Regions from separate parts of the Bacillus sp. 5RYD7K genome, predicted to be linked through region 1. Evidence: predicted binding sites of a transcription regulator. Region 1 holds the regulator's gene; the other holds the start of a gene.

The links. Region 1 encodes Rex, which represses fermentation and respiration genes when NADH is low (regulators of the CRP and FNR family bind a similar motif). Its sites were predicted from a motif close to TTGTGAAATATTTCACAA; they were not measured.
Region 2: ACQE26_RS05915 (nitrate reductase subunit alpha) is a predicted target of Rex. The motif match lies at 1,756-1,773, and genes of this name have one in related genera.

The regions. Positions count from the first base shown of each region.
Region 1 is NZ_CP191200.1:265,774-269,376, forward strand. Features, by position in the region: gene ACQE26_RS01190 (CPBP family intramembrane glutamic endopeptidase) at 1-181, shown strand, start outside; gene ACQE26_RS01195 (YdiK family protein) at 178-369, shown strand; gene tatC (twin-arginine translocase subunit TatC) at 408-1,169, opposite strand; gene tatAY (sec-independent protein translocase protein TatAY) at 1,176-1,346, opposite strand; gene ACQE26_RS01210 (redox-sensing transcriptional repressor Rex) at 1,365-2,012, opposite strand; gene moaC (cyclic pyranopterin monophosphate synthase MoaC) at 2,009-2,521, opposite strand; gene ACQE26_RS01220 (ABC-F family ATP-binding cassette domain-containing protein) at 2,661-3,603, shown strand, end outside.
Region 2 is NZ_CP191200.1:1,171,841-1,175,443, reverse strand. Features, by position in the region: gene ACQE26_RS05915 (nitrate reductase subunit alpha) at 1-1,691, opposite strand, end outside; gene ACQE26_RS05910 (cyclic nucleotide-binding domain-containing protein) at 1,871-2,347, opposite strand; gene ACQE26_RS05905 (YwiC-like family protein) at 2,491-3,210, shown strand; gene fnr (fumarate/nitrate reduction transcriptional regulator Fnr) at 3,242-3,603, opposite strand, start outside.

The DNA.
Region 1 (3,603 bases):
TACGGCCATGGGCTTTACCTTTGCGTTCTTGTATGTGCAGACGAAACGGATTATTGTGCCGATATTCGCCCATGTCATGATGAATACCATTGTCGTGGTCATGCAGCTCGGCCCCGCCCAAAAATATATTGAACAGCATAGTGAACAAATGCAATTAATTATTGGAGGATTGTTTGTATGAGGAACCCAATGACTTGGGGCTTGATTTATTTCGCAGTCGGCTGTATCTTTACGTATTTAGCCGCAAGCTCGCCGGGAAGTATGTGGTCTTTTTATTCCATACTGCTGATGGTTTTCGCCGCTTATAATATCAGCATCTCGTTTAAAATGTTCGCTTTCTCATTTAAAGTGAAAAAAAATCAAAAATAAAAGAAAAGCCATTTCTCATCATTGAGAAATGGCTTTTTTTATGCTGATACGTCCTGGTCAGACTCACTGCTGCCGGTCTGCCTTTTCCGGTACGCCGCTTTTGAGATCAGGATACTGATCTCATATAAAATGCAAAGCGGAATCGTAATCATCAAGTGAGACAGCAGCTCAGGCGGCGCAATCATCGCGGCGATCACGAGCAGCACAAAATACGCGTACTTCCTGATCTTCGATAAAAACATCGGCGTGACAACCCCGAGCCTCGTTAAAAACATGATCAGCACCGGCATCTGAAACAGCAGCCCGAACGGAATCGTCAGCTGCAGCAGAAAATGAAAGTACTCGCTGATTCCGATCACTTGGTTGACATCGAGGTCATTCGAGACCCGCTTCATAAAATCAACGACCAGCGGAAATAAAATATAATAAGAAAATGACACACCGCCGACAAACAGCACAATCGAAATCGGAATATAGCTGAGTGTTACTTTGCGCTCCTTCTCATACAGCCCCGGGCTGACAAACGCCCAAATCTGATAGAGAATAATCGGCGAAGTCAAAATGATGCCGATAATAAACGCGAACTGCAAAAAGATAAACAGCGGATCCGTCAGGTTAAAAGCATTAAGGGTGAGCTCTTTTACTTCATCGGCTTTTTGAAGATACACAATGATAGGTTTTGCCAGAAAAAAGCCGGCAATAAAGAAAACCGTAAAGGATAACGCCACAATCAGCAATCGTTTCCGAAGTTCGGCAATATGCTCCACAAGCGTCATTTGATTCACTCTCATACGCGTCATCCTATCTTACTGTTCTTCTTTCTTTTTTTCCTCTTCTTCACCGGCTAATCCCTTAGTGGCGTTCTTAAATTCACGAAGCGTGTCCCCCGCGGCTTTTCCTAACTCGGGAAGCTTCTTCGGACCGAAAATAATCACCGCCACCACACCGATAACAGCCAGGCTTCCAGGACCGATCATGTGCAGCTCCTCCTTTCGTTATTCAATTTCTTCCAAAACAGAATAATGCTTTAAGAAATAAACCAATGATTGAAGCTCTACAGCTAAATCTATATGATGAATTCGAATGTGATCCGGCACATTCAAACGGGCCGGCGTAAAGTTAAGGATTCCCTTGATTCCGAGCGACACGAGCCGATCGGTGATTGACTGCGCGGCAACCGCCGGAACGGTAAGAATCGCCACAGGTTCATCCTTAATGTGAAGTTCTAAATCATTAAGAGCATAGACAGGCACGCCGCCTACCTCAGTTCCTATTTTACTCTGATTCACATCAAAAGCCATAGATATTTTTGTGTTATTATTTTTTGTGAAATTATAGTGAAGAAACGCCGTCCCTAAATTCCCGACACCGATCAAAATGACGTTCGTCGTTTCATCCTGATCCAGTGTTTTTCTGAAAAATGACAGCAGGTAATCCACATTATAGCCGTATCCTTTTTTGCCGAGCGCCCCGAAATAGGAAAAATCCCGGCGGATCGTGGCCGAATCGACTTTTACCGCATCGCTCAGTTCAGCAGATGAAACGCGCTGCTTTCCTGACGCGTGTAAATTCTTTAAAAAGCGGTAATAAAGCGGCAGCCGTTTTGCTGTCGCCTGCGGAATTTTTGATTGATCCTTGTTCATGATTGGTCCTCCACTTTATACTCAGATGCATCTCTTTTAAAATCACCGTTTTTGCCTCCCGTTTTTTCCATGAGGCAGGTCGGGCCGATGACCATTCCTTTATCCAGCGCCTTGCACATGTCATAAACGGTCAAAGCGCAGACTGAAGCGGAAGTTAGCGCTTCCATTTCCACACCTGTACTCCCTTTCGTTTTTACGCTTGCCTGTATATGAAGAACGGCTTCGGAATCCTTTTCCTCCCAGCCGAATGAAATGTCGACGCTGCTTAAAGAAAGCGGGTGGCACATCGGGATAATCGCTGAGGTCTGCTTTGCAGCCATGATTCCGGCCACCTGTGCGACAGCCAGTACGTCTCCTTTTCCGATCTCGCGGTTTTTGATTCTGCTGTACACGTCATGCTTCATGTGTACGCTGGATATCGCAGCGGCAGTACGGACTGTTGAAGATTTATCGCTTATATCCACCATGCGGGCACGGCCTTCTTCATTAAAATGAGAAAATCCATTCATATTTAAACTCTCCTTACTTCTGATCATACACTATTTTCTCCCTGATGTCTTATCCTATAATGTTCCAATTCTGATGTATTGTTTGCTGACAGCAGGTTGATAAGCTACACTTAACTTATTATAACAGAGGTGAAATAATATGATGATCTTACAAATTAATCAGCTGTCCAAATCTTTTGGCGCTGATCCTATTTTAAACAATATAAAGCTTGAAGTCAGATCTCGGGATCGCATCGCCATTGTAGGCAGAAACGGAGCCGGCAAATCAACTCTCCTTAAAATTATCGCAGGTCACCTTTCATATGAAAAGGGTGAATTAATCAAACCGAAAGAATTAACGATGGGATATCTTGCCCAGCACACAGGCTTGGAATCCCAGCTTACCATAAAAGAAGAACTGCTGAGTGTTTTTGATTTCCTGAAAGCAATGGAAAAAGAAATGCGTTCTATTGAAGAAAAGATGGCTACGGCCGCCCCCGCGGAGCTTGAGACACTGATGAAAACCTATGACAGGCTTCAGCAGGACTTCAAGGATAAAGGCGGCTATCAGTATGAAGCGGACGTCCGTTCTATCCTTCACGGCCTCGGTTTCGGAAAATTTGACGATTCCGTGAAAGTGCAAAGCCTGAGCGGCGGTCAGAAAACAAGACTTGCACTCGGCAAGCTTTTGCTGACCCAGCCTGATCTGCTTATTTTGGATGAACCGACGAACCATCTCGACATCGACACGCTTACATGGCTTGAGCATTATTTACAGGGATATTCAGGCGCCATCCTGATTGTCTCCCACGACAGATACTTTCTTGATAAAGTCGTCAGCCAAGTGTACGAGGTCTCACGGACAGAAAGCAAAAAATACCTCGGCAACTACAGCGCCTATTTAGAACAAAAAGCTGAGCAGTATGAGAAAGACCTGAAGCTGTATGAAAAACAGCAGGACGAAATCGCCAAGCTCCAAGATTTTGTCGACCGCAATCTGGCCAGAGCATCAACAACAAAAAGAGCCCAAAGCAGACGAAAGCAGCTTGAACGGATGGACGTCATGGCAAAGCCGCTCGGTGATGAAAAATCAGCCGCCTTCC
Region 2 (3,603 bases), 910 kb from region 1:
CCGCCGTTTACGCCTTGGGCGCCTACGAGTAAAACAAGATTTAACACCGCGCGGTAGATTGTGTCGGAATTGAACCAGTGGTTAATCCCCGCTCCGACGATAATCATGGATCTGCCGTCAGTATCAATCGCATTTTGAGCAAACTCTCTCGCAATCTGAATGACGGCTTCTCTTTTAATTCCTGTGATCTGTTCCTGCCAGGCAGGTGTAAACGGACGAGGATCATCATAGGATACGGCTGATTGCTGACCGATGCCCCGGTTCACGCCGTAATTGGCCAATATCAAGTCAAACACGGTCGTGACACATACCTCTTCGCCGTTCAGGTCCAGTTTTTTAATAGGAAGATCCCGCTTGAGCACTTTGTTTCCGTCATTTGAAAAATACGGAATGCGCACCGAGCCGATTTCGTCCTCCATTCCAAGCACAGAGAGACGGGGCTCGATCTGTTCCCCGGTGTCTTCATCGATCATGTGCAGGTTCCATTTCTGCTGCCCGTCCCAGCGGGAGCCCATTGTTCCTTGCGGTATGGCAAGAGCGCCTGTCTGTTCATTCCAGACTGCAGGCTTCCATTGATCATGCTTTGTCTGCCGCCCGATGTCCTTCGCATGCAGAAACCGGCCCGCTGTGTATACGCCGTTTTCTTTTGACAGAGTGACGAGGAATGGAAAATCCGTGTATTGCTTCGCATACTTGATAAACCGCTCCGTCTCTTGATTCACGTAAAATTCCTGCAAAATGACATGCCCCATAGCCATCGCAAGCGCCCCGTCAGTACCTTGGCGGATACTGAGCCAGTCATCGGCGAACTTTGAGGATTCCGCAAAATCCGGACTGATCGAAATGACCTTAGCGCCTTTATAGCGGGCTTCCGCCAAAAAATGTGCGTCAGGCGTTCTCGTTAACGGAACGTTTGAACCCCATGTGATGATATAGCCGGAATTGTACCAATCACTGCTTTCCGGAACGTCCGTCTGGTCGCCCCAAATTTGCGGGGACGCCGGCGGAAGATCCGCATACCAGTCATAGAAACTGAGCATAGGGCCGCCGATTAACGACATGAATCGCGAACCTGATGCGTGGCTGATCATGGACATCGCCGGAATCGGTGAAAAGCCGACATTCCGGTCAGGCCCGTATTTCATGACTGTATACAGCAGAGAGGCTGAAATCAGCTTCAGCACCTCCGGCCATTCAGCGCGCACAAACCCGCCTTTTCCTCTTGCCTGTTTATAAGACTTCACTTTTTCAGGATTTTCAACGATTGATTTCCAGGCATCAATCAGATTTTGATGCGCCTGCAGTGCTTCCCGCCACAAATTGATCAGCACACCGCGCACGTACGGATATTTCACACGGAGCGGGCTGTAGATGTACCACGAAAAACTGGCGCCCCGCGGACAGCCTCTCGGTTCGAAATCAGGCATATCCGGGCCTGTTGATGGATAATTCAAGTTTTGTCCTTCCCACGTGACAATTCCGTTTTTTACGTAAATATTCCAGCTGCAAGAACCCGTGCAGTTGACGCCGTGGGTGGAGCGAACGACTTTGTCGTACTGCCATCGGTTTCTGTATACATTCTCCCAATCACGATCTTCGCTTGTGGTTTGGCTATGTTTATTTGAATGATGTTCAATAGGAGAAAAATAGTTTAATCTCCTGAACAGCGGACTCATTTTCTTTTTCTTCATGATCGTTCACTCCTTCCGAGTCAGGTGATGCTACATACACTATAAACAGAGAGAGCGTATTTCCTTGTGAACTATGTCACACACTCCGTTTTTTTCACAAAACGTTCACACAAAGAAGAAGGAAAGACGGCGGCGTTCATGGCAGGGCGTTTTCTTTCAAAGAAAAAAACCGGCTCTATTTAAGAACCGGGCTCGGCGTTTTCATCGCATGATGTATGCAGATACCTCAAAAACAACTGATAGGAACAAAAGACATTTTGCTGAAGCATCACCAAAAAATTCATTTGCAGCCGCGGATGGTAAGACATCATCTGCTTAAAAACGGAATATGGAATATGCAGTGCCAGAATGTCCGGTGAGGCATTGACTGAGATAAAAGGCGATAAAGAATGCCCGCCTTTTTCATCAATCGGAAACACATCGCCTTTTTCCCACAGCGCAACGGTTTGCGATCCTTCAGGCAGCCTGCTGTCCTTAAAACGGATACTGCCTTTTAATACAACATAAACGGATTGTGAATGAAGAAAGGATGGAGACTGATCAGATGAGCCGCTGATAAACGTCCCGTTTTTCAGCAAAGTTTCGACAATGGACAGGGGCACTTCGTTAAACATAGGAAGTTGTTTCAGAAATAATAAGTAGTCACACTGATTCATAGGAAAGCCTCCTGTGCTGATGATAGCTTTAGTGTAGCCCGATTGAGCCTGTGCGTCAGTGATGTATTTCACAGCTTGTATGATGAATATCACTTCTCAGGAGGATGCCTGCATTTATAATGACATACAAAAGGAGGATTTCGATGAAGGTGATGATTCCGAATCAGCACGGCGCATGGGCGATGCTGCTGATTCCGTTTTTACTCGGCACAGTCAAGGGAGGCCCGGTTTTCTGGCATATTCCGCTCTTTCTGGGCTGGCTTTTCCTTTACTTAACGGTTTATCCCGTTTCGCTTGCCTTAAAAAAGAAACGGCTCAAACCCTATCAAAAGTGGATATATATTTACGGTTTTCCGGCATGCTGCTTTTTGATCATTTCTATCTATCATAAACCGCAGCTCGTCTGGGTCGGCCTTGCTTTATTGCCGCTGTTTCTTATCCATGTGCATTATGCCCGCCGAAAAAACGAACGGGCACTCGTGAATGATATGGCGGGAGTTTTGTTCTTTTGTTCAGGCGGGCTTGCGAGCTGCTGGCTGGGAACGGGGGCTCTTGACGGCTGGGCTTGGTTCATTCTCTCTCAATCTGCTCTATTTTTTATTGGAAGTTCCTTTTATGTGAAGTCGGTCATCCGGGAGAAAAAAAACAGAGGATTTGCATACTGGTCATGGGGTTATCACCTGCTGCTCCCCTTTTTATCCGCTCTTCTCGGAGCAGGCTGGGCATTTCTCGCTTTTATCCCCAGCAGTTTGCGGGCGTGGTTTTTTCACGGGAGAAATTGGCCCGCGAAAACGATCGGCATTTTGGAAATCGTGAATGCCGGCTTCTTTTTCGCCGTCATGTGTATATGTATCACAAATTGAAAAAACAAGGACACCGGCTGTCCTTGTTTTTTCAGTCAATATTGCAAATCTCCAGCGGGCAGTTTTCACACTCGATCTCACATCGTAAATAGTCCCGCTTGTGCAAAATAATTTTTCCGGTTTCGTCTATCGAAATAACCCCTTGTTTGCGCAGATCTCCCAGCATGCGGTTGACACTTTCCCGTGCCGCCGCGCAAAACTTTGCCAAATCCTGATTTGTCAGCACAATGTTAATCAGAATCCCGTCGCTTCGTTCCACCCCGTAGCTGTTTGACAGACGGATAAGGGTGGAATAGAGCGCCCCTTTTTTGCCGTGAAGAAGCAGATCCCTGATCTTGGACTGGATTTTTCGCAGATGGGTGCTCATCCATTTCATAAATTCAAACGTCAAAT